DNA from 2 places in the Exiguobacterium sp. UBA5002 genome. Region 2 is predicted to be linked to the other one. Evidence: a T-box and tRNA genes for the amino acid it is inferred to sense, from the RefSeq annotation. Region 2 holds a T-box; the other holds one or more tRNA genes.
What was found. The T-box of region 2 lies ahead of leuS (leucine--tRNA ligase). A T-box ahead of a tRNA ligase gene usually reads a tRNA of that ligase, here a tRNA-Leu.

Region 1 (15,171 bases), on a different contig from region 2:
ACAATAAGGTCATAGCAAAGCAATCATCTTATCAACTCATACACGAAATGGAGGCTAATGCAATGGCGACAGCTCAAAATGGAGCACGGGGCATCCGTGTACAAGTTCAACGGTTCGGAAGCTTTTTAAGCGGTATGGTCATGCCGAACATCGGTGCATTTATCGCCTGGGGGATCATCACGGCACTGTTCATCCCAACTGGATGGGCACCAAATAAGGAACTCGGTGAACTCGTCGGTCCGACAATCACCTATCTCTTACCGTTGCTGATCGGATACACGGGCGGGAAATTAATGCATGACGTTAGGGGAGGCGTTGTCGGGACGCTTGCGACGATGGGGGTCATCGTCGGAACAGAGATTCCGATGTTCCTCGGTGCCATGATCATGGGACCACTTGGCGGATACGTCATCAAAAAGTTCGATCATTTGATCGAAGGAAAAATCAAACCAGGTCTCGAGATGCTCGTCAATAACTTCTCGGTCGGAATCATCGGTGGGTTGTTGATGCTCGGTGGATTCAAAGTATTCGGACCACTCATGACAGGTCTTGACGACATCATGGCTGCAGCAGTTGGTGCGATCGTCAGTGCACACTTGCTACCATTAGCGAGTATGTTCATTGAACCAGCGAAAATTTTATTCTTGAACAACGCCATTAACCACGGCATCTTAAGTCCACTTGGTCTCGACCAAGTAAACGAGGCGGGTAAATCAGTTCTGTTCTTACTCGAAGCCAACCCCGGTCCGGGTCTCGGATTGTTACTCGCTTACTCGTTCTTCGGTTCTGGTGCAGCGAAGAAAACAGCACCCGGTGCAGCATTTATCCAATTCATCGGTGGAATTCACGAAATCTATTTCCCATACGTCTTGATGAAGCCAGTCTTGTTGCTTGCGATGATTGCAGGTGGCATGAGTGGTATCCTCACCTTCGTCCTGTTTGATGTCGGATTAGTCGCACCCGCTTCACCAGGTAGTATCATCGCGGTCCTCGCAATGGCATCACGCGGTTCTTACGTCGGATTGATTGCAGGTGTACTTGTTTCAGCATCTGTGACATTTGTTGTCTCGACTGTCCTGCTAAAAACTAGCAAGGCAAAAGAAACGTCGCTTGAAGAGGCGAGCGCGAATGTCAGTGCGATGAAAGGAAAACAATCAATTGCCTCATCACTCGTTTCAGCTGATGCCAAACCACTTGCGGAGGTCGAACATATCATTTTCGCTTGTGACGCTGGTATGGGATCGAGTGCGATGGGTGCATCCGTTCTCCGCAATAAAATCAATAAGGCTGGCTTACCGATCAAAGTGACGAATACGTCGATCAGCCAACTTCCGCAAAACGCTGAACTGATCATCACACACCGTGATTTGACGGAACGGGCAAAGGAACAAGTACCGACGGCAGAACACCGGTCAGTCGATAACTTCCTGAATGCCGGATATTATGATCAACTCGTCCACGAGATCGAAACAGCACGGAATAAGATTTCTTAAAGATAAAGATAGAGACACTCAAGGAGGAATAAACATGACAACGACAATGAAAATTTCACCGAAACTTGTATTACTTGATCAACAATTCGCAGACGAGACGGCAGCCATCAAGGCTGCCGGTCAACTCCTCGTCGATCACGGATATGTCGAAGCGGGGTATATCGATTCAATGCAGGAACGTCATGCCTTATCAACGGTCTACATTGGCAACCATGTCGCGATTCCACACGGAACAGAGTCGGCTAAATCACAGGTCAAGAAAACGGGACTATCGATTCTACAAGTACCGCAAGGCGTAGCTTTCGGAAGGGAACAAGCACGACTCGTTATCGGCATCGCTGGCGTCGGTGATGAACACCTCGAGTTGTTATCAAATATCGCAGTCATTTGCTCCGATGAGGAGAACGTAGAGCGCATCGTAGCAGCGACATCAAAAGAAGAAATCATCGCGTTATTGACAGCGGAGGTGTAATTATGAAAGCCATCCATTTTGGTGCCGGTAATATCGGACGAGGATTCATTGGCTTACAACTCGTCAAGACGGGTTACGAAGTCTGTTTCGTAGATGTCAATACGACAGTCGTCGATGCATTAAAAACACGACATACCTATGAGGTGGGTTATGCCTCTGAAAGAGGAGGGCGTGAACGGGTCGACGGCGTGACGGCACTTAACAGTTTATCTGAACCAGATCAGGTCATTGCAGCGATTCGCGATGCAGATGTGATTACAACAGCTGTCGGCCCGAGCTTGTTGTCGAAAGTGGCTCCTTTGATCGCGGAAGGGTTACGTCAACGTGATCAACAGACACCTGTCTACGTCATTGCGTGTGAAAACATGATTAGGGGGTCAAAACACTTACAAACAGAGGTGGCGAAACATCAACCGATAGCGGAGAATTGGTATTTCCCGAATGCAGCAGTTGATCGGATCGTTCCACTTCAGCATCACGAAGACCCGTTATACGTCGAAGTGGAAGAATTCTTCGAATGGGTGATTGAGACGACTGGACTACCGGAAGCCTATCCACGGATCAAAGGTGTTACCTATGTCGAGAACATCGAACCGTTCATCGAGCGGAAACTGTTCACCGTCAACACAGGACATGCGATTGCTTCGTACCTCGGAGCACTCTTTCATAAAGAGACGATCGCTGAAAGTCTAACGGATCCACGCATCCGTCGTGGTGTCCAGACAGCACTTTACGAAACAGGGTGGTTATTACTTGAAAAGTACGGCTTTAATCCGGTCGATCATAGTGCGTACATCCAAAAGAATATGAAACGCTTTGAAAACCCGCGAATTCATGATGAAATCATTCGTGTCGCTCGTTCACCGATTCGTAAATTGAGTCCAAGTGACCGACTTGTCAAACCAGCGAAGGAATTGATGGAGCGTGGGATCGAAGCAGATGGATTAGCACGTGGGATCGCAGCAGCCCTAACCTATTTCGATCCAAATGATTCAGAATCTTCAGAATTAAATGCGTATATTACGAAACATGGAATCGAAGATGCGCTGAACGCATATCTACAACTGTCAGCAACGGATCCACTTGGATCTCGAATCGTCGAACATTATGAAGCGATGCAACAACAAGTCAATTCGATTGCTTAAGAATGAATAACTCTGTAAGCCGAACACCTTTCATATCTGTGGAGGGTGTTTTTAGTTTGCGATTTAAATATGTCTTGGTATCAACGAAAAAAGCAGTTTCTAAAAATCTTACTATCACAATTTGATTACAATTTGTATATTAAATTCGGAATATTCGAAAACGAATATTTAGCGATTAAAATACATTGTACGCTATATGAACGGAACATCTCTATTCCGATTTTTCAGGTAAGAGAAGGTGATCATATGTTGAATTATAAAGTGAATGTATATAGATTAAACGGAACACGACCAAAAGCAACAAAAGGAACCGGACCTAAGCATTTGATTTATTCGAGTCAGTTTTCTTCACGTACACCAGTCCATTTATTGCATCAACTCATCTTGAATCGATTGTTGGTTGAGCAAGAAAAAAACCTAGATTTAACGTATACGATCGAAGTAAATGCGGTACTTGATCAATTCGTGATCGACGTCCGTGTCTTTTCAACAGATACGGTCAGTGTCCAAGTCGAGCGTGACTTGATTGAAATCATTGAACGCGAAGAAGTCCGTCATATCCCGGCTCTTGAAATCGGGAAACCGGATTTCGCGGAATTCGCCCACATCGTCTTAAAGGTGAAGGAAGGTGGACCACGCCTTTCACAAGAGGATACGCAACGAATTTTCAATGAGTCTGGTGTTCGAGGACGAATCATCCTGCACAAGGAGCGCATCGATAGTCATGAGCCCTCCCATTCGATTCAGTTGTTGATTGGTGGGGCCGAGAAGTGTTTGTATAGTCTTTCGCAATATCAGCTTGATCCACTCTTCCGTAAACATGGTTTGACGATTCAATCCTTGAATCTGTTACCGTTTGATTTATTCATGATTCGTGACAAAATCGCGATGCTGTCTTCGGCAGATGCTTCGCAACTGTGGATCGATGACATCACGACATCCAAGAACGGACGATCACATCAGATTTGTTTTAACGATGGGAATGAATGCATGACGGTCATCTGTGATCTTCATGGATCAATTCGTTCTTATAAGTGTTCGTGATGGTTTAACTCTTCTTCGAATAGGCTACATTCTTAACAGAGGTTCTAACGAAGGGGAGTCGAACAATCATGTTATCTAAACAACAGACGGAAGAATTCAAGCAACGGTTATTAAAGGAAAAAGAAAAGACGACATCAAACATCGAACAACGCGATACCGACTACGATGAAGGTGAATTGTCGAGTTACGATAATCATCCTGCCGATTCCGGCGATGAATTGTTCTTGCGGGAACGCGATCAAGCGATCACGGACATGCAAGAGGATATGCTCTCGGATGTGGACCGTGCCCTAAAAGCGATCGAGGACGGAACGTATGGCATTTGTAAGGTCTGTGGAAAAGAGATTGAGATTGAACGTCTTGATATCATTCCGGAAACGTTATTATGCATCGAGCATGCAAAAGAAGAAGCAGAACAAAACGAGAACGATCCGAATTCGCGACCAAGCGAAGAAGACGTACTGGATCCATCTGTCACAGCCCGCGGCAAAGACATCGACGGTGATACGGACGGATTCTCGAAAGTGAGTGACTTTGGTAGTTCCGATACACCGTCTGACCAAGAAGACGGAATTGACCCGACACGGTCTTGACCGGCAAAACATCTCCCGAAAATGGAGATGTTTTTTTCTCGAAAAAAAACACAAATATTTACCGAAATTTTTTGACTTTTCATATAATTTTGATACGATGGTATCGAGGGGCTGTTTTAGCCTATATTAAAATGTAAGCGCATACAAGAATCCGTCTCACTGCTTGACCATTTTAGTTGAGGGAGGAAATAACGCATGATTTATGACATTCCGAACAAGCAAGGGTCAAAGGTACAGTACAAGGAACGGTATGAAAATTACATCAATGGAAAGTGGACGGCACCTGTCGGGGGAGAATATTTTGATAATGTAACACCTGTCACGGGTAAAGTATTGTGCCAAGTCGCTCGTTCCGGTAAGGAAGACATCGAACTGGCTCTTGACGCAGCACACGCGGCAAAAGAAGCATGGGGGAAAACGTCTGTAACCGAACGCTCAAACATTTTAAATAAAATCGCCAACCGGATGGAAGAAAACCTCGAGATGCTCGCTTATGCAGAGACACTTGAGAACGGGAAAGCGGTCCGTGAGACACTCAACGCCGATCTACCGCTCGCGATCGATCACTTCCGTTATTTCGCCGGCGTCATCCGTGCCCAAGAAGGTTCGGTCGGCGAACTCGATCAAGATACGGTCGCGTATCACTTCCATGAGCCACTTGGCGTCGTTGGTCAAATCATTCCGTGGAACTTCCCACTCTTGATGGCTGTCTGGAAGCTGGCACCGGCTCTCGCGGCAGGGAACTGCGTCGTCTTAAAACCGGCAGAACAAACACCAGCGAGCATCATGGTACTCGTTGAGCTCATTGAGGATTTACTCCCACCGGGTGTGCTCAACATCGTCAACGGTTTTGGTCTTGAAGCAGGGAAACCGCTCGCGTCGAGCAAACGGATTGCCAAAATCGCCTTTACGGGTGAGACGACGACAGGACGTTTGATCATGCAGTACGCATCGCAAAACTTGATTCCGGTCACCCTCGAGCTCGGTGGGAAATCACCGAACATCTTCTTTGAGGATATCATGCAGGCAGACGATGCTTTCTTTGATAAAGCAATCGAAGGATTACTGATGTTCGCGTTGAATCAAGGAGAAGTCTGTACGTGTCCGTCGCGTGCCTTGATTCAAGAATCGATTTACGAGCCGTTCATGGAACGTGTTCTTGAGCGCGTTAAAGCCATCAAGATCGGAAATCCTCTTGATTCGGACGTCATGATGGGTGCTCAAGCTTCGAACGAACAGATGGAGAAAATTCTTTCATATCTTGAAATCGGTAAGTCGGAAGGCGCAGAATGTCTCATCGGTGGGGAGCGCAATATGCTCGAAGGGGATCTCGCAGAAGGATATTACATCCAACCAACGATCTTCAAAGGACACAATAAGATGCGAATCTTCCAAGAAGAAATTTTCGGACCGGTCCTATCGGTCACGACGTTCAAGACGGAAGAAGAAGCACTCGAAATTGCGAATGATACGTTATATGGTCTTGGTGCCGGGGTCTGGACACGTGACATGAACCGTGCTTATCGGTTTGGGCGTGCGATCGAAGCAGGACGCGTCTGGACGAACTGTTATCACCAATATCCAGCTCACGCGGCGTTTGGTGGTTACAAAATGTCAGGTATCGGACGTGAAAACCATAAGATGATGCTCAACCATTACCAACGGACGAAAAACCTACTCGTTAGCTACAACCCGAATAAACTCGGTTTCTTCTAAGTCGGAAAGGACGTGGATGCAAATGGTGGAACGTGTTCAGGCGACAGCAGCTTGTCTAGAGTTAATCGACCAGTTGGGAGAAAAACACGGTCCGTTGATGTTTCATCAATCTGGTGGTTGTTGCGATGGCAGTTCCCCGATGTGTTTTGCGCAGGGTGATCTATTCCTGGGAGATCAGGATAAAAAACTGGGAGAGATCGGTGGTTGTCCGTTTTATATTCATGAAGATCAATATGAGTACTGGAAACATACGCAACTCATCATTGATGTCGTGGATGGTCGAGGCGGAATGTTCTCTCTTGAAGGTGTCGAAGGGAAACGTTTTTTGACACGCTCCCGTGCGTTCACGCAAGAGGAAAACGCTGAACTATCAGCATCAAGCTAATAAAGGAATCAAACACGGTTTCGTCGATGCGACTTGTTCATTCAGGTCGCTTGTACGGAATCGTGTTTTTTGTTCGTATCACGACGTTCTAACAGGATAAAAGTTGGTAATGCGGCATAAGAACGGTATAATGTACTCATATTTTGACGAGAAGATAGTTCCACACTATGACATTATAGGGGGTCACCATGAAATATCCATTTTTAGGTTGGACAGGTCAAACGATCGGAGTGACGGCGCCCTCCTCCGGATTACGTGAACAGCAACAGGAATGGGTCGAACAAGCAGTTGAACAGGTACAAGCACGGCAAATGAACGTCCGTTTAGGCGAAACGATTTGGTCGCATCAACTTGCTGAGAGTGCACCGGTCAAACAACGGGCTGAGGAATTGAATCACATGATGACGGATGAGACGATTGATGCCGTCATCCCGCCATTTGGTGGGGAACGCGCCATTGATCTTTTACCCGAGTTGACGCCAGCTACTTACCAACCGAAATGGTTGCTTGGCTATTCCGATATCAGTACGTTATTGCTCAGTCTGACGCTTCAGACAGGAATTGCGACAGCGCATGGTCCGGATTTCGTTGAGCTTCGGAGTGAAGAGTGGGATGAGACGACAAGTGCCTGGCGACGGGTGCTCGCGACGCCAACTGGAGGAACCGTCACACAGTGGGCTTCCGATCGTTATCAATCCGAGTGGACTGATGAAGAACGTCCAGCAGGTTCATTATTTCAGTTAACGGAAGCGACGGAATGGAAAGCACTTGATGAGCGAACAGAAGTGACCGGACGGTTACTTGGTGGGTGTCTGGAGACGATTCGCCATCTGATAGGGACACCGTACGGAGATGTGCGTCGTTTTCAGCGTGAAGAGATCAACGGAGAACCGATTCTCTGGTACTTTGAGGTATCTGAAGCGAATTCTGCAGAGGTGCATCGGACGCTTCGACAAATGGCGTATGCTGGATGGTTCGACCATGCGGCTGGCTTTTTATTCGGGCGTACATCTGCAAGGATTACTGAAGATCTGACATGGCTAGACGTGTATCACTATCTAGCGGATGAAACAGGCTTACCAGTCTTATATGATCTTGACATCGGTCATCAGCCACCGCAGTTGACGTTAATCAATGGAGCGACAGGTGTGGTTCGTATTCAAGGAAAAGATTCACGAATCGATATTACGTTCAACTAAAAAGGAGAGCACGCAATGGCACGTCGTAAGTTTCAAGCATTAGGCGTTTATAAACGCGTCCATATTAACCCGGAGACACGTCGAATGACGTTACCTGAACCATTTTACGATGCACTTCGTCTAGAAGATGAATTGCTGATTGCACAAGTCGGAGATGTTCTCGTCATGCGTCGTCCGGGGGAAGTCGTCGAGACAGAAACGGATTTATTGAGCGAACTCGTAGAAGATGGATTCACGGGTACAGAGCTTGTCCAAGAGTTTGCCTACCGGCGTCAGCAACAAGAACAACGATTACGTCAACAAGTCTTGCAGGATGAAGAGGATGACCATGCTGCTCAACTGAAGATCGAGCTATAACGGAAAGAAGGAGTGGGGCAGATGCGTCGCAGAACAAAAATTGGAATCGGAGTCATCGGATCCGGATTAGTAGCAGCGAGTTATTATTTTTATGAGATGGCAATCGCCACGAATCCAAAGCCATTCTTATCGAATAATCGAGATTTAAGTGACGAGATGGTCCGATTGATGCAACCTGGTCAGACGTGGATCAAGGAGCAACCGCTTGAGCGGATCGAGATTGAAGCGAAAGACGGTTTAACGTTACGCGGGCATTTTCTTCCGTCACCTGTTCCGTCAGATCGGATCGTCATTCTCGTGCACGGGTACGGAGGCGTCGGAACGGATTTAGCCGGATTCGCCTATCTGTACCATCAGGCCGGTTTCCATGTCATGATGCCCGATAATCGTGGACACGGAATGAGTGACGGTCACTATATCGGATTCGGATGGCATGATCGGGAAGATTGTCTCAGTTGGTCGAACTATCTGATTGATCGGATCGGACAGGATGCGAAACTGTTCTTGCATGGGGTGTCGATGGGAGGGGCGACCGTATTGATGACGAGTGGCGAACAACTCCCACCACAAATCAAAGGAATCATTTCTGATTGTGCCTATACGTCCGTCAATGCTGTCCTTGCGTATCAGATGAAGCGGATGTATCGACTACCACACTTTCCGTTCTTAGGCATGACGAGCGTATTGACGAAGCTAAAGGCAGGTTATACGTTCCGTGAAGCATCAGCGTTGAAACAAGTCAAAAAAGCACAGGTACCGATTTTGTTCATCCATGGTGGGGCGGATACGTTTGTACCGACAGATATGGTATATGAGCTGTATGAAGCTTGTCCAACGGAAAAAGAGCTCGTCGTCATTCCAAATGCCGCTCATGCGATGGCCTATTTTGAGGATCCGGCATTGTATGATAATGTCGTCGAGAAGTTCGTTCGCAACATCTTGCGAAATGATTGACAACTCAGTTCGTTACCCGCTATATTAATATCATAAATCAACGTCGTCGTGGCGGAACTGGTAGACGCGCTAGACTCAGAATCTAGTGGTGGCAACACCGTGGAGGTTCAAGTCCTCTCGGCGGCATAAATGATTGAAGGAGGCAATCCCAACAAGGGGTTGCCTTCTTTTTTGTTGCTGAATAGAAAACGATTACAACGAATAAAAATTCAGAAATATTTATCTTTTTAGAATTTTTCTGGTGAAATACGTTTTAAAGAGGGTACTCTTCAGGGAAAGTACTAAGTGAAGTAGACAATCTTTAACACATAGGAGAGGGGAAACAAACATGAAAAAAGGGAGTATCTTGCTAGCGCTCTTGATGAGCTGTGTTCTCGTACTTGGTGCATGTAGCATCGGTTCGAAAGAAGAAGAGTCGTCTGAAGGAAAGACGTATAAGGTCGGCATTGACGTCACGTATCCACCATTCGAATATAAAGACGGGGATACGTACAAAGGAATCGACATCGATCTCATGAAAGCAATCGCGAAGGATCAGAACTTCAAGATTCAATTTGAAGCGATGGACTTTAGCGGCATTATTCCGGCACTTCAAGCAAATCAATTGGACGTTGCCATTGCTGGTATGAGTATTACGCCAGAACGGAAGAAAGTCGTCACATTCTCGGATCCATACTTCAAAGCTGGTCTTATTCTAGTCGTCAAAGAAGAGGAGAATGGTATTAAATCCGTCAACGATTTAAAAGGGAAAAAAGTAGCCGTCAAAAAGGGAACGACGGGTGCGAAATATGCAACGGATAACGCAGACAAACTGGGCTTCACGGTCACACAGTTCAATGACAGCCCAGCGATGTTCCAAGAAGTGAAGAACGGTAACGCTGCTGCTTTGATTGAAGATTATCCTGTCATCTCATATGCAAACAAACAACAAAACCTTGGATTAAAACTTGTCGGAGACCGTCTCAACGGGGACAACTACGGGATCGCTGTCTTAAAAGGTGAGAACGAGGATCTGATGAAGAAAATCAACAAAGGGCTTGCGAATCTGAAAGAAAACGGTGAATACGATAAAATCGTTGACACGTATCTGAAATAAGTCGCAAGGCGATAAGGGAGTGGGATAGCCAATGGAAGTGGTCAAAACCGCATTTCCATTTTTCTTGGAAGGGCTTCAAGTCACATTGTATATTTTCATCATCGCGGTCATCGTCGGCTTTCTGATTGGCTTAGTCGTCGCATTGATGCGGTTATCACCATCAAAAATCTTAAACGGGATCGCAATTGTCTATATTGATGTCATTCGCGGAACGCCGTTCATCGTTCAGTTATTCTTCATCTATTTTGGACTCAATTCGCTCGAATGGTTATCGATGGACCGGATGTATGCAGGGATACTGACGGTCGCGATCAATGCCGGTGCTTATTTTGCGGAGATCATTCGCGCTGGTATCCAGTCGATTGATAAAGGACAAACAGAAGCTGCACGTTCACTCGGGATGACAGGGCGTCAAACGATGGTACAGATCATCTTACCGCAAGCATTCCGGCGGATGTTACCAACGATTACGAACCAATCGATCATCAGCTTAAAAGATACATCGTTGTTGTCGATTATCGGAATCGCTGACTTGACACAACAAGGTCAAGTGCAGCAGTCAACGACGTTTGAACCATTCATCGTCTGGTCCGTCGTCGGATTGATGTACTTCGTCATCATTTATCTCTTGTCCTTAGTGGCGAAGTTCTTGGAACGGAGGTTTACATTACGATGAGTATCATAGAAGTAAAGAATCTAAAGAAATCATTCGGTTCGAATGAAGTCTTAAAAGACATCAACGTCTCGATTGCCGAAAAAGAAGTCGTTTGTGTCATCGGTCCGTCGGGATCTGGGAAAAGTACGTTTTTACGCTGTTTGAATCGATTGGAAGAGATTACAGGTGGCACGGTCATCGTCGATGATTTCGATATTACGAGTCCAAAGGTCGATATCAACAAGGTCCGGGAAGAAGTCGGGATGGTCTTTCAACATTTTAATCTCTTCCCGCATAAGACCGTGCTAGAAAACGTCACGCTTGCACCGATCAAAGTGCGTAAATCGGATAAAGAACAGGCGAAACAGCGGGCACTTGAACTACTCGATAAAGTCGGATTACGTGAAAAAGCGGATAATTATCCAGGTGAATTATCTGGGGGGCAAAAACAGCGGGTCGCGATTGCCCGCGCGCTTGCAATGAATCCGAAAATCATGTTATTTGATGAGCCAACGTCAGCGCTTGACCCGGAAATGGTCGGTGACGTGCTTGCCGTCATGAAACAACTTGCCCTTGAAGGCATGACGATGGTCGTCGTGACCCATGAGATGGGATTCGCTCGAGAGGTCGGAGATCGCGTCTTATTCATGGATGGTGGCTATATCGTCGAAGAGAACGTGCCACAAGCATTGTTTGATTCTCCACAACACGAACGGACGCAATCGTTCCTTAGTAAGGTCTTATGATAGAACCGGCGTATCTAAATGCGGATACGCCGGTTTTTTGACGAATCATAAATAACTGTCTAAGCGCTCATAAGAAAAACTTATACATTTAAGCGTGAGAATTTGGGAATTCGAAATGCACACACAGGAAAAGAGTAGTAATATAGTAACGAAGGCACTTTCATGGAAGAATGACACGATCATTCCTTCTCATGACGTTCAGCGTTTTATTCATGCAATTCCTTTTGAAAGCGCTAACAGTTAGAGGGCTGGAGACACATCGAGTATCCACTGGATGTGTGGGGAGAAATATAGAAACGGGGGGAACCGTACATGGCAGGCCACGAGCAAGATCAACAAGCATTCTATGGACCAAACCTTGGCTACATCATTGAATTGTACGAGCGTTTTTTAGAAGACAAGACATCCGTTGATGAGGAGACACGTGCTTATTTCGAAGAGCATGGTGCACCCGTGACGGAACCAGTCGTACCGATGCAAGTCGAGACAGGAGATTTCGAAAAATATCTTGCGGCGAATCGTTTAGCGGAACAAATTCGTGCAAAAGGACATCTTGCGGCGGATATCTATCCGCTGAAGGACCATCCGCGAGAAACAGGATTATTCGAATTGAGTCAGTACGGATTGACAGAGGCAGATCTTCGGAAAATGCCGGTTTCACTCGTCTGTCCTGAGCCGCCAGCGGGTGTTCAAGATGCATTTGAAGGCATCGAGCACTTGAAAGCGCAATACACGGGAGCAGCGGCTGTTGAGTTCCAGCATGTTGATGACTTAGAGGAAAAGAAATGGCTCCGACAGAAAATCGAGCAAGGTGCTTTGACGGCGACGCTAGACGCTGAACAAAAGAAACAGTTGTTCAAACGCTTAGCTGAAACGGACCTTTTCGAAAAATACTTGCACAAAACATATGTCGGTCAAAAACGTTTCTCGATTGAAGGACTTGACGCGATGGTGCCATTGCTCGACACGATCGTCGGACACCTCATCTCGAATGGGTCGGAGACGATCAATATCGGAATGGCACACCGTGGACGGTTGAACGTTTTGGCGCACGTACTTGGGAAGCCATATGAAATGATCTTTGCTGAGTTCCAGCATGCACCGAACCACGACCTCGTACCATCTGAAGGATCGATCGGGATCACGTACGGTTGGACGGGCGACGTGAAGTATCACCTCGGTTTAAACCGAAAACTCGAGCAAGAGACACGTAACGTGCGGATGACGCTTGCGAACAATCCGTCGCACCTTGAGTTCGTCGACCCAGTCGTCGAAGGCTTCACACGTGCTGCACAAGATGATCGCTCACAAAAAGGGGCACCACGTCAAGAGCAAGCAGCAGCAGCTGCGATCCTCATTCATGGGGATGCAGCGTTCCCAGGTCAAGGAATTGTGGCTGAAACTTTGAATTTAGCGAATCTCAAAGGATATAACACCGGCGGAACAATTCATATCATCGCGAACAACACGATCGGCTTCACGACGGAGCCGACGGACTCCCGTTCGACGCGTTACTCGAGTGATCTTGCCAAAGGATACGAGATCCCAGTCTTCCACGTCAACGCGGATGAGCCGGAAAGCTGTCTCGCAGTCGCTTTGCTCGCGAGCGAGTACCGGGCAACGTTTAAGAAGGATGTCATGATTGATTTAATCGGATATCGTCGTTTTGGTCATAACGAAATGGATGAACCGATGAATACGAACCCGGTCTTATACGATTTGATTCATAAACATGATCCAATTCGTGTCTTGTACGGGAAAACGCTTGTCGCGAACGGGGATGCGACAGCTGACGAAATTCAATCGATTGAAACGTCGATCAATGATCAAATGAAAGCGGCTCGTGAAAAAGTACCGAACGCGGAGAAAGAGTATGGTGGAGTCATGCCGGACGTCGTCTTTAAAGGCGTTCCGACGATTGAGACAGGGGTCTCGATTGAAACATTGACGGCGTACAACGAAGAATTGTTACAGTGGCCGGATGGCTTCCAAGTGTTCCATAAACTTGAGAAGGTCCTGAAGCGCCGGACGGATGCGTTCTCGACAAAGAACGGTATTGACTGGGGACATGCCGAAACATTGGCGTTTGCTTCGATTCTCTCAGATGGAACACCAATCCGCTTGAGCGGTCAAGATTCTGAACGAGGAACGTTCGCACAACGGAACATTAATCTTCATGATGTGAAAACAGGAGAAGGCTTCTCGCCACTCCATGCCTTATCAACGGCAACTGCATCATTCTCGGTCTACAACAGTCCGTTGTCTGAAGCAGGTGTACTTGGTTTTGAATACGGTTATAACGTCTTCGCTCCGGAAACGCTCGTATTATGGGAAGCGCAATATGGGGACTTTGCGAACTCAGGTCAAGTCATCTTCGACCAGTTCATCTCAGCTAGCCGAGCGAAATGGGGACAAACATCAGGTCTCGTCATGTTGCTTCCGCATGGTTATGAAGGGCAAGGACCAGAACACTCGAGTGGTCGTTTAGAACGCTTCTTGACGTTATCGGGTGAGAAAAACTGGACAGTTGCGAACGTATCGAGTGCTGCGCAGTACTTCCATTTGTTGCGCCGGCAAGCAGCGATTCTCGGAAAAGAGGAAGTCCGACCGCTCGTCGTCATGACGCCGAAGAGTCTCTTGCGTCATCCGCTTGCAACATCGGATGTTTCTGAGTTGACGGAAGGTAGTTTCCAACGTGTCATCGAACAATCAGGGCTCGGAGAAGCACCAGATCGTGTCAAACGTCTTGTGTTCTGTTCTGGTAAGATGGCAATCGACCTAGCTGAAGCCGTTTCGAAATCAGATGAGAATCTCGATTGGCTACAAATCGTCCGGGTCGAGGAGTTGTATCCATTCCCGGCAAAAGCCTTAAAAGAAGTCATCGCGCGCTATGAATCCGTCGAAGAAATGGTCTGGGTGCAAGAAGAACCGAAAAACATGGGGGCGTGGTCCTTCATGGAACCTCGACTTGAGACAGTCGCACCGAATGGTATCCAAACGGTCCGTTACATCGGTCGTCGTCGTCGTTCCAGTACAGCAGAAGGTGACCCGTCAGGTCATAAAGTAGAGCAGGCACGTATCATCAATGATGCACTCACAGCGACTGCTTCTATTCCAACAGCACCATCACACGTATCAAATCACACATCATAACTTAAGATAGAATCGAGTCATAGGGGGAGAATACGATGGAAATCAAAGTACCAGAACTTGCCGAATCAATTACAGAAGGAACGGTGGCGTCTTGGTTAAAACAACCAGGTGATCACGTGGAAAAAGGGGAAGCCATCGTTGAGCTCGAGACAGATAAGGTCAA
Region 2 (15,171 bases):
GCGCGCCCTCTTCGATCGTGGATTCGTCGAGTACACTCGGAATCCGTAATAGTTCTTTTAAATCTTCTAATAAATCCTCGCGACGTGCGAGTACTTCTTCTTTCCAATTCACCATCTGATTTCGCTCCTTCATTACGGGTTTTGGATTCGTTTCCTATACACCTTCCTAGTATAGCGAATATTCGTTCAGATACGAACATCCAAATTCTGTTTTCTTTTTTATTTATTGAAATGACGAACATTCATCTGAAATAAAACTTGAATCGTCGACTTTACAAACTATTTGAATATGTTTTTTATGAAAACGTTCGGTTAAATTACTTGCATTTTAATATCAAAACGTTATACTAAAGGCGAAACAACTGGATATTGCATTGTCTTTTGTCACCCGAAGCTTTAGAACACTATTCTATCCATTGGGGGAGTGGTTATACCAATGAAAGATTCTACAGACCGTATGTTGACCCGGATTAAATCGATCTATCTCTACATCCAAGAGAACGGAGCTACTACGACAGCAGAGTTGGTTGAAGAGTTTGGCATCACTTCAAGGACCGTCCAGCGGGATTTGAACGTGCTCGAATACAACAATCTCATTGTGAGCCCTCGACGCGGTACATGGACGTCGAGTAAGAAACAAAAGCAAGCGGGTTGATCCAATGTTTCACTATGTATATCTTTCGATGACGCGATTCTTCGCGTCTTTTTTTGTTATCTTTTTTAAAACGTGGGGTATAGCTATTGGGAGAAGGAGATGATAAGCATGAATATTTTAATCATTGGAGCAAACGGAACAACGGGACGCAAAATGGTCGAATTGATCGCTAAACAAGGAGATCACCAAGCGATCGCTGTCGTACGGGAAGAAAATCAAATCAACGATTTGATCGCACTCGGTGCATCTGAAGTCAGACTTGGGGATTTGACGAAGGATGTCAGTGGCGTCGTCAGTAACGCGGACGTCGTCATCTTTGCAGCGGGTGCTGGTGGCGCATCGGACGAATTGACACGCGCCGTCGATCAAGAAGGTGCAATCAAAGTCATCGATGCAGCAAAAGCGAACGGGATCGATCGTTTTCTGATGCTCAGTTCAGTCGGTACGGAAGAACCGAAAGGCGAACTAAAAGTATATCTCGAATCGAAAGCAGTAGCAGACGCTCACCTAAAAGAAAGCGGACTCGACTATACGATCGTCCGTCCCGGTCCACTCAGCTACGATGACCCAGCAGGTACTGTTGAAACGAAAGAGCATTTTGATTCACACGAAGATCGTAAGGTGTCTCGTGACGATGTGGCGGCGCTGTTCGTTCACTTGATTGATCACCCGACACAGTCTCGTGTATTCGAAGTACTCAGCGGTCCTTATCCGATCGCAGAAGCACTACGTAATCAATAATTGAATCCCACAATAAAAGGCGATGGAATGCACATTCATTCCATCGCCTTTTCGTTTTGCTTATTCAGGTAGCCAATCAAATAACGCCAATTCCTCTTGTGTCAGTTCACGGTAGTCCCCGAGTTCAAGTGCCGGATCAAGCTCCAAGCGACCAATCGAGCGTCGTTTCAAGAACGTGACCTCTTTACCGAGGGCAAGCATCATCCGTTTGACTTGATGGAATTTCCCTTCTGTGATCGTCAATTCAAGCGTTGAATCTGTTTCTGTCGTCGATAAGATGACGAGTTTTCCTGGCTTTGCTTGATAACCGTCTTCTAAGGTGACGCCTTCCGCAATTGCCTCGACGTCTTCTTGCGTCAATACACCTGTCACTTCCGCGTAATACGTTTTTTCGACGTGTTTCTTCGGAGACATCAAGGCATGATTGAACGCTCCATCGTTTGTCAGTAACAATAAGCCTTCTGTATCCTTATCAAGTCGTCCGACCGGAAATGGTTTGAAATACGTCACGTCTTCAAACAATAGATCAATGACGGTCTCATCTCGTTTATCCTCCGTCGCACTAATGACACCCGGTGGTTTATTCATCATCAAGTAGATGTATTTTTGATACGTGACCGATTCGCCGTACATCAGAACCTGTTGCGTCTCGACATCGACATGTTGTTTCGGATCACGTACGATCTCACCATCGACTTGAATTGCCCCTGCCTTGAGCAAAAGTTTTACTTCTTTTCGGGAGCCTGCCCCCATGTTGGATAATAGTTTATCTAGACGCATGACCTCGTCCTCGTTTCAATGAAATTTTACGTCCTAATACGACTTCTGCTAATCCACTCCAAATCGAGAGTCCAGCGAAAATCACGATTCCAACTGCCGCACCAATGATCAGGATCAACAGAGATGCCCATGTCGTCTCTGGTAAGAAGGACACCATTCCCCACTTCACGAGTGCAACACCTGCTCCCATCAATGCACTGATGATTAGAATCAAAGATGTCCGGCGCAAGACCGTACTGAATGGGAACTTCACCGTTTGTGTGATCCGGAAGAACATCAATCCCGTCGCAACGAGATAACCAATGATCGTCGCATAACCAGCACCCGTTCCATCACCAGTCAAATGAATCAACGGCGCATTCAAGAGATACTTCGCAAGTAGTCCAGCAAATGTTGCGATGATCGTGAAGTACTGACGGTTAATTCCTTGAAGGACGGCTGCCGTAACAGAATACAAGGCAAGGAACAACGCACTCGGCGCATAACTTAATAGATAAACCCAGGCCGCTTGATCTTTCGGGAAGAGTACATGGAACGTTTCTTCACTAAGGAGAATCATCCCGACGACTGCCGGAATCGTCACGAAAAAGACGAGTTGATAAATCTGTGAGATTTGAGCCCGTACTTTCCGCATATCCCCTTGCGTAAAGGAGGCGGTCAACAGTGGAGTCGCAGATAATGACAATCCTGTTGCGACCGACACCGGAATCAAGACGATCTTATGACTATCCGCAATCAGATAGGCAGTCGCGTTTCCGGCCGCTTCGAGCGTGTAACCGATACTTTGTAATGCGGCATTCATCGTATTCTGGTCGATGACTTGATAAAGGGGTGTCGAAAGACCGACCATGACGATTGGAATCGCATACGTCAATAATTCCTTATACAAATCCGTTAACGGGCGATCCGGCGAACGGACGGTTTGAGTAGCACGTAGTTCCTGCAAGCCGCTGGCACGTTTGCGGAAATAATAGATCAGAACTGCGACACTACCGATTGCACCAATGAATGCACTGAACGTTGCAATCGTTGCGGCAAATGCTGCACCTGAATCAAAGATATAAATCGCGATGCTGACTCCTGCAAGCAGGAAGATGATCCGGACGATTTGTTCCAAGATTTGCGAAATCGCTGTTGGTCCCATCGATTGATATCCTTGGAAGTAACCTCGGGTCATACTCATCGGTGGAATCAAGAGTAAAGCGAAACTCACGCCACGAATCGTCATCGTGACGGCATCAACGTAGGCTGCTGAATCAACGTCACCACCCGGAATGGCCCGATGTGCTAAATACGGTGCGAGAAAGAATAAAGCGAGGAAGGAAACAATCCCGGTCAAGGACATGATTTTCAGACCAGACCGATATAACCGTTCACTCGTATCATATTCTCCTAATGCATTGTATTTGGCGACGAATTTCGAGACGGCGACAGGAATCCCCGCTGTCGCAAGTCCGATCATGATTGCATAATAGTTATAGGCATAGGTATAGAACATGATGCCTGTCGCGCCGACCATGAACTGAAACGGAAAGAGATAAATCAAACCCAGTGCGCGGGAAATCAGTGACGCACCGGACAGGAGCATCGTTCCACGAACGAATCCTGAATTGCCGGAAGAAGTAGACTGCTTATTACTGACTGTGGACATGGTAACATCCCTCACGCTTTCTAATTTTTAAACTCGACACTCTGATCGTGACTGTCTCATTATACAAGTTCTCTCGTACACAATTGCAAATCATTATACCGCTGTCTATCTTGAATTGAAAGAGACGGTTTGTTTACAGTCGCAACTTCTGCTAAAGTGAAACAAGCAGAATTCTATGAATGAGGTGACCTTATGTACGATGTAATCGTAATCGGAGGCGGACCGAGCGGCTTGATGGCAACGCTCGCCTCTTTACAGGCTGGAGCTCGAACACTCCTGCTTGATAAAGGAAATAAATTAGGTCGGAAGCTTGCGATCTCTGGCGGCGGACGTTGTAACGTCACGAACCGAAAACCACTCGATGAACTCGTCCAGTCGATTCCAGGAAACGGACGTTTCCTTTATAGTGCCTTTTCTCAATTCAATAATGAATCGATCATCGAACTCTTCGAAGGGTTTGGTGTCGCCCTCAAAGAAGAGGACAATGGACGGATGTTTCCTGTCTCGGATAAAGCAGCAGATGTCGTCCGTGTATTGATCGATCAAATCCGCGCGCATGGTGCCGAGATTCAAACAGACGCGCAGGTCGCTACGCTCGACTTCCATCCAGACGGTTCTTTTGCAGCTGTCATCTTAGAAAATGGCATGCGTCTTGAAGCAAAAAGTTGCATCGTTGCAGTCGGCGGACAATCCGTTCCACATACCGGTTCGACAGGTGACGGCTACCCGTGGGCTGAAAAGGCGGGTCATACGATCACGGAACTCTTCCCAACGGAAGTTCCGATTTTGTTAGGTGATACGTTCATTCATGAAAAAACATTACAAGGGCTGTCGCTACGTGACGTCGCCTTAACGGTCCACGGCAAAAAAGATAAAGCAATCAAAACACACACGGGTGACTTACTCTTTACCCACTTCGGTTTAAGCGGTCCGATTGCTTTACGCTGTAGCCAGTACACGATCAAGGAGCGCAAACGTTCGAAGGAGACGATTGTCCATTTATCAATCGATCTCTTCCCGGACGAATCACTCGGTGCGTTAACCGAACGCTTCCAAGCCGCGCTTGCAGCAAATCCCAAGAAAACGGTACGCAACGCTCTCCGCGGCTTCGTGCCGGAACGTCTGCTTGAACTTTTATTTGCTCAAATCGGCTTTGGCGATGAAGTCTGCACACAAGTCAAGAAACAGGACTGGACGGACTTCTTGCAAAAATTAAAGCGATTCCCACTTAAAGCAACGGGAACGCTCGACTTTGATAAAGCTTTCGTCACGGGTGGTGGCGTCTCAATCAAAGAGATTGATCCAAAGACGATGATGTCGAAAAAAGCGGAGCGGTTATTCTTTGCCGGGGAGATTCTTGATATCCACGGCTATACAGGTGGTTACAACATCACCGCTGCATTCGTGACGGGTCATTGCGCCGGTAGTCACGCCGCAGAGATGGCACGTGATACTGTCTTTTAATATGAACAAGACCCGATTCTTCTGCTTAGCAGAGGAATCGGGTCTTGTTCTGTCAGGATTTAATCAATCGGTGTAAACGATCGGCTTGAGAATTTATCCGTGACGACTAATGCGAACAACTCATTATCTTGCACGAAAATCCCTTTCGAACCATATACTTTCGGACTGGCTGTCTCGCCCGTGATCGTTTTGTCCTTTCGATCGATCGAATAGAGATAGAGCGCTTCTGAATCGAGTGTGTAGATCCGACCTTGTCGTTCAGCAAGACCAATCGGACGGAACTCGGACTCGAACGATTTCTTCGCATCACTTCGCATCCCACTCGCCGCTTCAATCTTCTCACGTTTGATGACTGACAGATAAGACGGTTTCTGTTTTTTCTTCAATGCACGTTTTTTCTTTTCCGAGGCGTCAGGATCAATCTTGATCTTATCCTCTTTCATCGCGAAATAAGTCACCTCGACTCGTCCCAGTGCTCGAATATGATTAATCGTATAGAATTCTTTTTTCTTCGCATCATATCCAAGACCATGGAAACTATCCCGTATCGTCGTTCCTTGTACTTTTTCACGTTTTTCTTCGCTCCAGACACCGTCTTTTCGCGTAATCGTGACCAGAATCTGATTCGACGTCAATAGCGCGACTGTCTCCCCGTCAACGAGCGTCATACCGTCTAAACCAGCGAGCAACAACTTTCCTTCTTCTAACTGGAAAGATGCGTTGATGCGTTCTCCGGTTCCACTGATTTCAAAGAAACGATAATCGTCTGTGACGACGAGGTACGAACCAATGGAATCATCATATAACATGTGTTGGACATTTTTGATTAATGGCTCTTCCGGGTTCGGAATAGCTGAAGGCGTTTTCGGTGGCACCTGTTTAACGGCTGCCTGATGCTTTGATTGCGTCTCGATTTTCGCGAACGTTTCTTGAATACGTGATAACGTCTCCGGCTTCGAGAAGACGAGCAGTACGCAAAGGATCAACCCCGAAACGACAGCAAAAATCGTTGTATAGACTATATAAGATCGTTTCATTGATGGTACTCGCCTTTCTTTCTCGGTTTCTGATTCAGTGTAGCAGAAGGTCGTTGAAAAAAAAAGCGGACTTGCGACGGAAATGAAGAAACCCCCTCCATTCGCATCAAACGAATGAAAGGGGCTATGGATTAGTTTGCCACGATATTGATTAATTTTTTCGGTACGACGATGACTTTACGAACTGTTTTGTCGCCGATCCATTCTTGTGTCTTTTCATCAGCAAAGGCAAGTGCTTCGATTTCTTCTTTTGTCGCATCGATGTTGATTTCGATTTTCGAGCGAACCTTTCCGTTCACTTGAATGACGAATTCCATCGTATCGCTGACGAGTTTCGATTCATCGAATGTTGGCCATGCTGCATACGTCAATGTCTCTTCAAATCCAAGTTGTTCCCAGAGTTCTTCACCAAGGTGTGGTGCGACTGGCGTTAACAATTGGATGAATCCACGAAGGAAGTGACGTGGAAGAACCGGCTGTTTGTTTGCTTCGTTGACGAAGACCATGAGTTGCGAAATTCCGGTGTTGAACTGGATGTTCGCGAAGTCTTCCGTGACCTTCTTGACTGTCTGGTGGTACGTCCGCTCGAAGTCAGCATCGACTTCTGTGACGTCCTGAATGTCTGCTGTCCGTTCGAACAAGCGCCAGACACGATCGAGGAAACGACGCGCCCCGTCAAGACCGTTCTCCGACCAGGCAACTGATGCATCGAGTGGTCCCATGAACATTTCGTACAAGCGTAATGTATCCGCACCATGCGATTTAACGATTTCATCCGGATTAATGACGTTACCGCGTGATTTCGACATCTTCTCGTTGTTCTCTCCAAGAATCATCCCTTGGTTGTACAACTTCTGGAATGGTTCTTTTGTTGGTACGACGCCTGCATCATACAAGACTTTATGCCAGAAGCGCGCATACAACAAGTGGAGAACGGCGTGTTCCGCACCACCGATGTAAATATCGACTGGAAGCCAGTATTTTAATTTTTCTGGATCCGCGATCGCCTCTTCATTGTGCGGATCGATGAAACGGAGATAATACCAGCAGCTTCCGCCCCATTGTGGCATCGTATTCGTCTCGCGACGCCCTTTCATTCCTGTTTCAGGATCCGTATAATCCAACCAGTCTTCCGCAAGCGCAAGTGGTGATTCGCCTGTACCAGACGGTTTGATTTCCGGAATGATTGGAAGTTCAAGCGGTAACTCCTCTTGACTGAGCGTCTTCATCGAACCATCTTCCATATGAACGACTGGAATCGGCTCGCCCCAATACCGTTGACGACTGAACAACCAGTCGCGGAGACGATACGTGATTTTCTTACGTCCGACTTGATTCGTTTCGAGTTCAGCAATCATCGTCTCGATTGCTTCTTGTTTTCCAAGACCATCAAGCATATGCGAGTTGACGTGTTCGCCCTCTCCTGTATAGGCTGCTTCATCGACGTTTCCACCCGCGACGACTTCAACGATTGGCAAGTCGAATTGTTTCGCGAATTCATGATCGCGCTCATCGTGTCCTGGGACCGCCATGATTGCACCCGTTCCGTACGAAGCAAGGACATAATCAGCGATCCAGATTGGAAGACGATCACCTGAGATTGGATTGACGGCGAAAGCACCCGTGAAGACGCCTGTTTTTTCCTTCGCTAAATCCGTCCGCTCGAGGTCCGACTTCGTTTGGACTTGCGAAATGTACGTATCGACGGCTTCCTTGTGATCCGCTGTCGTGATGTCAGCTACGAATGGATGCTCCGGCGCAAGCACGAGGTACGTCGCACCAAAGATTGTGTCCGGACGTGTCGTAAAGACCGTGACTTGTTTTTTGTGTCCATCAATCGTGAAGTCGATTTCAGCACCTTCTGATTTTCCGATCCAGTTCCGTTGCATCTCTTTGACAGAATCCGGCCAATCGAGGTCATCGAGATCTTCAAGAAGACGATCCGCATATTCCGTGATTTTCAAGACCCATTGACGCATCGGGACACGCACGACCGGATGATTTCCGCGTTCAGATAATCCGTCGATGACTTCTTCATTCGCAAGAACGGTTCCGAGTGCTGGGCACCAGTTGACCGCGACTTCGTCCACGAACGCAAGTCCTTTTTCATACAACTTCGTAAAGATCCACTGTGTCCATTTGTAGTACTTCGGATCTGTCGTGTTGATTTCACGATCCCAGTCATAGGAGAATCCAAGTTCTTTCAACTGACGCTTGAACGTCTCGATGTTTTTCGCTGTGAATTCACGTGGGTCATTCCCTGTATCGAGGGCATATTGCTCTGCTGGTAATCCAAACGCATCCCATCCCATCGGGTGAAGGACGTTATATCCTTGCATCCGTTTCATCCGTGCGAGGATATCCGTTGCTGTGTAGCCTTCCGGGTGACCGACGTGGAGACCGGCACCTGACGGATACGGGAACATATCAAGGGCATAAAACCCTTCTTTTTCTGGATCTTCTGTCGTGACGAAGGCGTTGTCTTGATCCCAACGCGCCTGCCATTTTGGTTCGATTTCGCGATGATTGTACGGCATGTCTTTTCCTCCTCTAATCTAAAAAAACCGGTCCTCCGCCCCTAGGAATAGGGACGAAAGACCGGTTTGGCTTCCGCGGTACCACCCACGTTGTCTGTCTATGACAGACCGCTTGATTCACGGATAACGGTGTGAAAGACCGGATTCGCTACTACGACTTCACGAATCGTGCTCCCTGACGAGTTCACGGTTGTTACCGACTGGTTCGCACCTTCCACCAGCTCTCTTGACGGCGCCTTTCCCCTACTACTTCAGTTCCATGCAATTGACTATCTTTTCCTAGTGTAATCTGTTTCTTCCTCAAGCGTCAACGCTTCCGTAAAATTTCCTCGATTTCTGCATGCGATCGTGCTACATGATCCGCTTGTTCTAGACGTTGCATCGGCATCCGATCATCGAGAAGCGCAATCACTTCCATGCCTGCTGCTTTTGCGCCGATCATCCCGTTTGCAGCGTCTTCAATGACGAGACAATCTTCAGGCGCGTGCCCGATTCGTGATGCTGCAAGATGAAAAATCGCAGGATCAGGCTTTGAACGCACGACTTCTTCTCCACTGACGTAATGCTTGATTGGAAGCTTATAATGACGGATGACGCGTTCGATTTTTTGAAGCGAACTCGAGGAGGCAATCCCGATATCGTAACCAAGAGACGCCGCTTGCTCGATGACTTGTTTGACTCCCTCTTTTAAACCACATTCCTCCGGTTTTGCATGAATTTGAAACAACCGATGTTCTTCTTCTAGTAACGCACTAGCTGTTTCTTTTAGCTGATGCTGGGCGACAAGCTCTTCCCACATCTCATCACCTGTTTTTCCCATAAACGTCGCATACTGAATCGGATCGAGCGGAATCGATAACGTTTTGAACATCTGCTGATGGACCTCGAAGTAGCGAATTTCACTATCTAAAATGACCCCATCCATATCAAAAATAAGACCTCGTTTTTTCAAGACACATCCCCCTCAATTGATCTATCATGATTTCAGCATATCAAAAAAAACGACTACACGATGTAGTCGTTTCGCCTTCTTCATTTAGTTACTGTTTAACTTGTCGCCATTTGGACACTGGTTTGTCGGTAAGCTGGAAAATAATCCGAATCAGCATCTGACCCGTATCGTACACATAACTGATCGTATATGGCTGGTTGAAGAATCGATTTTCCTTGATGATACTCAAATAAACGATACCCGGTGTAACGGCATTTACTCTCAAAGAGACTATCCCGTTCTTGATATCCACCCCCGAGATGTTGTTCGACGAGACCGCGTGCTTTCGCCTGAAGAATCGCTTCGTACTCGAGTCGCTGATTCGGGAACATCTTCGCTTCGTCCCGCTTACACCCAATCAAATGACCGTGGGCATATTCTTTTCCAAGCAATACGAAGTATCCACCAACAGGTTCTCCGTCGATTTCCGCAATCAGTAACAATGGCTCACAGAGTGGATTTGCTTCAAATAATTGTTCAAAATAACTGTCCGTAAAATAGTAATGAGCCGAAGCATTCTTTCGGTCCATCGTTTCATGATACAACGCTACAAAGACAGGTAGGTCATCTCGTGTTCCTGTTCTAACGGTTAAAGGAGAGGCAAGCGATTTGCGAATCATACTTCTCGTCTTCTTATGAAATGTCTGCATGATATCCTCTATTGAAGGGCGTAAATCGATACTCGTCGTATGACGGATGAAGGAGACTTTCGTCCAATCCCGCATGAAGCGTTCATTACCCGTCAATGGATTAAAGCGAATCATTTCCGAGACGATCTCTTCTCGATCTGCCCATCTTTCAAACAATAAGCGTGCATGCTGCATTTCAGTCGCAGTCAGTTGACCGATGATTTCCGGTCCACCATAGCCATACGGCGTGATGAAATCTGAATAAGGCGTATCAAAAATCCGGCGCTTTAAAAAGGGATAGAACAGTGTTCCTGCATCACCTTCATAACGGAATAGCACCGCTTGCTCAGACGGTCTAGCGTTGAGCGTGACATATTGGTGACTGTAGAAGATATCAAGAGGCTGTTGCTGTACGTGTGTCGTCCAAGTTGCGGCATCTGTGATGAATTGACACCTTTCCATTCGTGCACCTCCAGTCAAAAAGAAGCAACGTTCATATGACCTTTCTTTTTCAAGTTCTTGATTAAAAAGTACCCGTTTCTTTGCCGAAATATTCCATATTATTAAATGTTTATTTTATGATTTTGGAACTAATGACGTAACAAAAGACAGCGGTCATAATGTCCGCTGTCTTACAGATGATGTTCATGATGTGATTTTTGGAATGGCACGAAGGAAGACGACGCCCGCTAACAGAATCAATCCAATCAATGTCAAGAAGACCGCTGACATACCGGATACATCGTAGATCAACCCTCCAACGGTCGGACTGATCATTCGCCCCGCTGAAGCAGCAATATTGACGTACCCTTGGAATTCTCCTTCTTTTCCGATTGGCGCGAGTCTCGCTGCCATGGCAGGAACCGCTGGCCAGATGAACATTTCACCAATCGTCAGGATGATCATCGCGACGAGGAACATCTTGAATCCTCCTGCGAACGGAACGATCAGATAAGACAAGAGGAAGATTCCTGTACCGGTCATCAATTGTCGCTTTAAGTCATCTCCAAACCAACGAAGAATTGGTGTTAGTAAAGGTTGTGCGAACACGATGAGTGCTCCGTTAATCGTCCAAAGAATCGAGTATTCGGAAATCGTGACACCAAGCGATTTCGTGTGTACAGCAAAGGTTCCTTGCCACTGTACATAAACGAACCAAAGTAAGGCATAACCAATCGAGACGAGCAACATCGTCCGTGCCGCACCGCGTGCAAGGGGTGTGCGTGTCGTTTCGATCTCGTCATGGGTCGCATGCATCCGAGCCGGTGCCTGAATCCAGGACAAACCGACGAACAAAATGATGGCAAAAGCGATGTAGAGGACAAGATTGGCGATGAAGATGTACTGAATCGAAAAGGCAGCGATTTGACCGCTGACAGCTGTCCCGAGCGCTACACCAACGTTTTGTGCGACATAGATCGCATTAAAGGCACGACGCCCGCCTTCAGGCCAAATGACACCCGTCATCGCGTAGATCGTCGGAAAAACCATCCCACCGACGAATCCAATCAATCCAAGCATCGCGACGTATCCGAGGTACGTCTGATGAAACAGCAACAAGCCGACAGAAGACAGGACAAGTCCGATGACACTGATGACAAGCGTCTTCTTGCCACCGAGACGGTCAAACGCTTTTCCACCTAAGTAGTTTCCGACGATTGCTAAGGCCGAGTTGACGAACAACGCCATCCCTGCTTTTGTCATCGACTCTCCTAAATATTCATGAATATATAATGTATTAAACGGCCATAAAAAAGAGGATCCCGTCGTATTGATGGCCATCGCAAGGACGAGGATCCAGACCGCTTTTGGTAATTTTGGCATACCTGTGGTCCTCCTATTTCATTCTCAACCTTGCCACTTTACGCAATCCGTCCCCTAGCTGTCAAGCCACTTCGCTTTTCGTCAACGAATCAAAAAATGATATAATGCAGAAAGAATCTTGCACATACTGAACCATTACTAGAAAAACAGACCATAGGAACAGGAGTCTATGCCATGTCACTTGCCCGTGTACTACCTTATACGAAACAATTACTCGAGTCCGTTATCGAACCCGGAGACTGCGTCGTCGATATGACTGCCGGAAATGGACATGATACACAGTTTTTAGCAGAACGCGTCGGTCCAGAAGGAAGGGTTCTTGCGTTCGACGTCCAGGCACAAGCCATTGAGGAATCGACGCGACGTCTCGACGAAGCCGGAATGTTAGCACGCGTCGACCTTTATCATGAAAGCCATATCCATGTCGGTGCCCGTCTTTCGGACGAACAACGTCCTGTCCGCGCCGGTGTCTTCAATCTCGGATACCTGCCTGGAAGCGACAAATCAATCACGACGACCGGAGAAGAGACGCTTGAAGCACTCGATGCCCTCCTCCCAGTCCTCGCTCCCGGCGGTCTTGTCGTCCTCGTCGTCTATCACGGTCACCTGGAAGGAAAACGTGAACGCGACGCTGTCCTCGATTACGTCACAGCCCTTGATCAGCAAGATTATGCCGTTCTCCAGTACCGTTTCTTGAATCAACAAAATCATCCCCCGTTTATCATCGCGATCGAGAAAAAAGTGCGCTGACAGTAGAAATAAAGAAGTGATGGCTTCCGCTATGGAAACCATCACTTTTTTCATTCTTCGACTAATTTAAAAAACAACAATAATTTTTCCGCAAACCGTGTATTCAACCGTTCAAAGCTGAAATGCGGGAAACCGTGTAGACGTTGTAAGTAAATCTGATCGCCACCCATTTTCCGGCATACTTCAAGCGTCAGTTTGACGTCTGCGAACTGATCGTCTGGTGCATAAAAACAAGCCAAGTTTACACGAGGCAGTTTTTTTCGTTCCTCGTCATGTACGACGATCTCTTCTTCGATTTCCCGGTACTGCGCATACGTCAGTTCACCGATGCGAACGGTATCTTCCGTACTTTGACCAAACGGCAACGTACCGAGTGGCGCATCGGGACGGAAACGATCAAACGCACTCGCGAAGACTTGTTTGACACCTCCGAGTTGTTTCGACGGATGCCAATCAAACAATGGTGAAACGAACGCAAGACTTGCGACTGGTAGTTCATATTCTTGCAACAGACGATTGACGACGAGTGCGCCCATGCTACAGGCGATGATATGAATCGGTAGCTTTCGTTTTCCTGCTTCGCGTAATGCTTCTTTTAACAGTTGACCGTGCTCTTCAAACGAAATGCGACGTGGTGCGTCGACGAGTAGCACTTCATACTCTCTTTCGAGTACTCGAATCAAAGCTTCACTCGGACGGGCACGCAGTTGTAACGGATAGACTAATACGATGATTCCTGTTGGTTGTTCAACCACAAACTCACCTCTTCACTTCATACTTCCTTTTCACGATACCTTATTTCAAACGCAAACGAAACCGTCCCGAGACGGATTTCACGAGGCAACATGGCGAAGACGAACGACTGATTCCGCTTGCCCAAACACTTCTTCCGTCATCTCACTAAGTTCTTCAAAACCAAATGAGGTCAGGAATTGACGCGCTTTATAGTTACGTGCTTCCACGTATACTTCGAGTGGGACGGCTCCTTGTCGTTCGAGTTCACGGATCAATCGTCTTCCGATTCCGTTTTGCTGATATTTCGGTAAGACGTACAGACGAACGATCTCCCACGTTCCTTCGACATCAACAGCATGAATGAAACCGACGATTTCCTCGTCGATGATTCCGACATAAAAATACTCTCCCCGTGCTTCTTCCGCCGTCCGGATCGCACGAACGACTTCTTCTTGCGGATACGCCTCCTGCACGAAATGCGCTTTCGAACGTTCGGAATAGATTTCTGCATACGTATCCAACCAAGATGTGACGGCAATGTCATGAATATGTCCTGCATCAGCTGGAATAGCTTCGCGTATTTCCATAATCGGAACCCCCCTTTGTATTCATACGAATCGACTCATGTACTTTTACCCTCTTCTAGAAAAAACATTCGTTTCCTGCAAAGTTCCGCGGAAACAAAAAAGTCCGAAAACCCGCGTAGGGTTCTCGGACTTTTTGATTATGCGAAACGTTTTGCTTGTTCTTCAAGAACTGCTGCTTTATCTGTTTGTTCCCATGGAAGCTCAACATCTGTACGACCGAAGTGACCGTATGCAGCTGTTTGACGATAGATCGGACGACGGAGATCAAGCATGTTGATGATTCCAGCCGGACGAAGATCGAAGTTTTCAGCAACCAATTCGACGAGTTGCGCTTCAGGAAGTTTTCCTGTACCGAATGTGTCAACCGCGATTGATACTGGGTGCGCGACACCGATTGCGTACGCGAGTTGAACTTCTGCTTTATCTGCAAGACCTGCAGCAACGAGGTTCTTCGCGACGTAACGTGCTGCGTATGCAGCTGAACGGTCGACTTTTGTTGGATCTTTACCTGAGAATGCTCCACCGCCGTGGCGTGCGTATCCACCATACGTATCAACGATGATCTTACGACCCGTCAATCCAGCATCTCCTTGTGGTCCGCCGATGACGAAACGACCAGTTGGATTGATGAAGAATTTCGTTGCTGCGTCGATGTATTCAGCCGGGATGACCGGTGTGATGACGTGTTCTTTCAAGTCAGCTTGAATTTGCTCAAGCGTAACTTCTTCCGCGTGTTGTGTCGAGATGACGATCGTATCGACACGAACCGGCTCGTTGTTCTCGTTGTATT

Region 1: it encodes a tRNA-Leu, which carries the amino acid that the T-box ahead of leuS (leucine--tRNA ligase) is inferred to sense. The anticodon was not compared.

What each region holds. Positions count from the first base shown of each region.
Region 1 covers NZ_DGYQ01000020.1:22,187-37,357, reverse strand. The annotation lists gene B4C70_RS04500 (PTS mannitol transporter subunit IICB) at 63-1,493, shown strand; gene B4C70_RS04495 (PTS sugar transporter subunit IIA) at 1,528-1,965, shown strand; gene B4C70_RS04490 (mannitol-1-phosphate 5-dehydrogenase) at 1,968-3,110, shown strand; gene B4C70_RS04485 (hypothetical protein) at 3,357-4,154, shown strand; gene B4C70_RS04480 (TraR/DksA C4-type zinc finger protein) at 4,223-4,747, shown strand; gene adh (aldehyde dehydrogenase) at 4,943-6,463, shown strand; gene B4C70_RS04470 (DUF779 domain-containing protein) at 6,486-6,848, shown strand; gene B4C70_RS04465 (S66 family peptidase) at 7,037-8,047, shown strand; gene B4C70_RS04460 (hypothetical protein) at 8,063-8,404, shown strand; gene B4C70_RS04455 (alpha/beta hydrolase) at 8,426-9,358, shown strand; tRNA gene B4C70_RS04450 (tRNA-Leu) at 9,401-9,484, shown strand; gene B4C70_RS04445 (transporter substrate-binding domain-containing protein) at 9,687-10,454, shown strand; gene B4C70_RS04440 (amino acid ABC transporter permease) at 10,486-11,130, shown strand; gene B4C70_RS04435 (amino acid ABC transporter ATP-binding protein) at 11,127-11,855, shown strand; gene B4C70_RS04430 (2-oxoglutarate dehydrogenase E1 component) at 12,168-15,008, shown strand; gene odhB (2-oxoglutarate dehydrogenase complex dihydrolipoyllysine-residue succinyltransferase) at 15,044-15,171, shown strand, end outside.
Region 2 covers NZ_DGYQ01000034.1:39,846-55,016, reverse strand. The annotation lists gene pepV (dipeptidase PepV) at 1-115, opposite strand, end outside; gene B4C70_RS10610 (DeoR family transcriptional regulator) at 437-655, shown strand; gene B4C70_RS10605 (SDR family oxidoreductase) at 764-1,396, shown strand; gene B4C70_RS10600 (pseudouridine synthase) at 1,457-2,176, opposite strand; gene B4C70_RS10595 (putative polysaccharide biosynthesis protein) at 2,163-3,827, opposite strand; gene B4C70_RS10590 (NAD(P)/FAD-dependent oxidoreductase) at 4,020-5,291, shown strand; gene B4C70_RS10585 (hypothetical protein) at 5,351-6,328, opposite strand; gene leuS (leucine--tRNA ligase) at 6,460-8,865, opposite strand; T-box leader at 8,912-9,134, opposite strand; gene B4C70_RS10575 (HAD family hydrolase) at 9,173-9,817, opposite strand; gene B4C70_RS10570 (peptidoglycan bridge formation glycyltransferase FemA/FemB family protein) at 9,913-10,947, opposite strand; gene B4C70_RS10565 (MDR family MFS transporter) at 11,131-12,309, opposite strand; gene B4C70_RS10560 (class I SAM-dependent methyltransferase) at 12,463-13,059, shown strand; gene B4C70_RS10555 (serine aminopeptidase domain-containing protein) at 13,110-13,814, opposite strand; gene B4C70_RS10550 (GNAT family N-acetyltransferase) at 13,893-14,381, opposite strand; gene metK (methionine adenosyltransferase) at 14,519-15,171, opposite strand, start outside.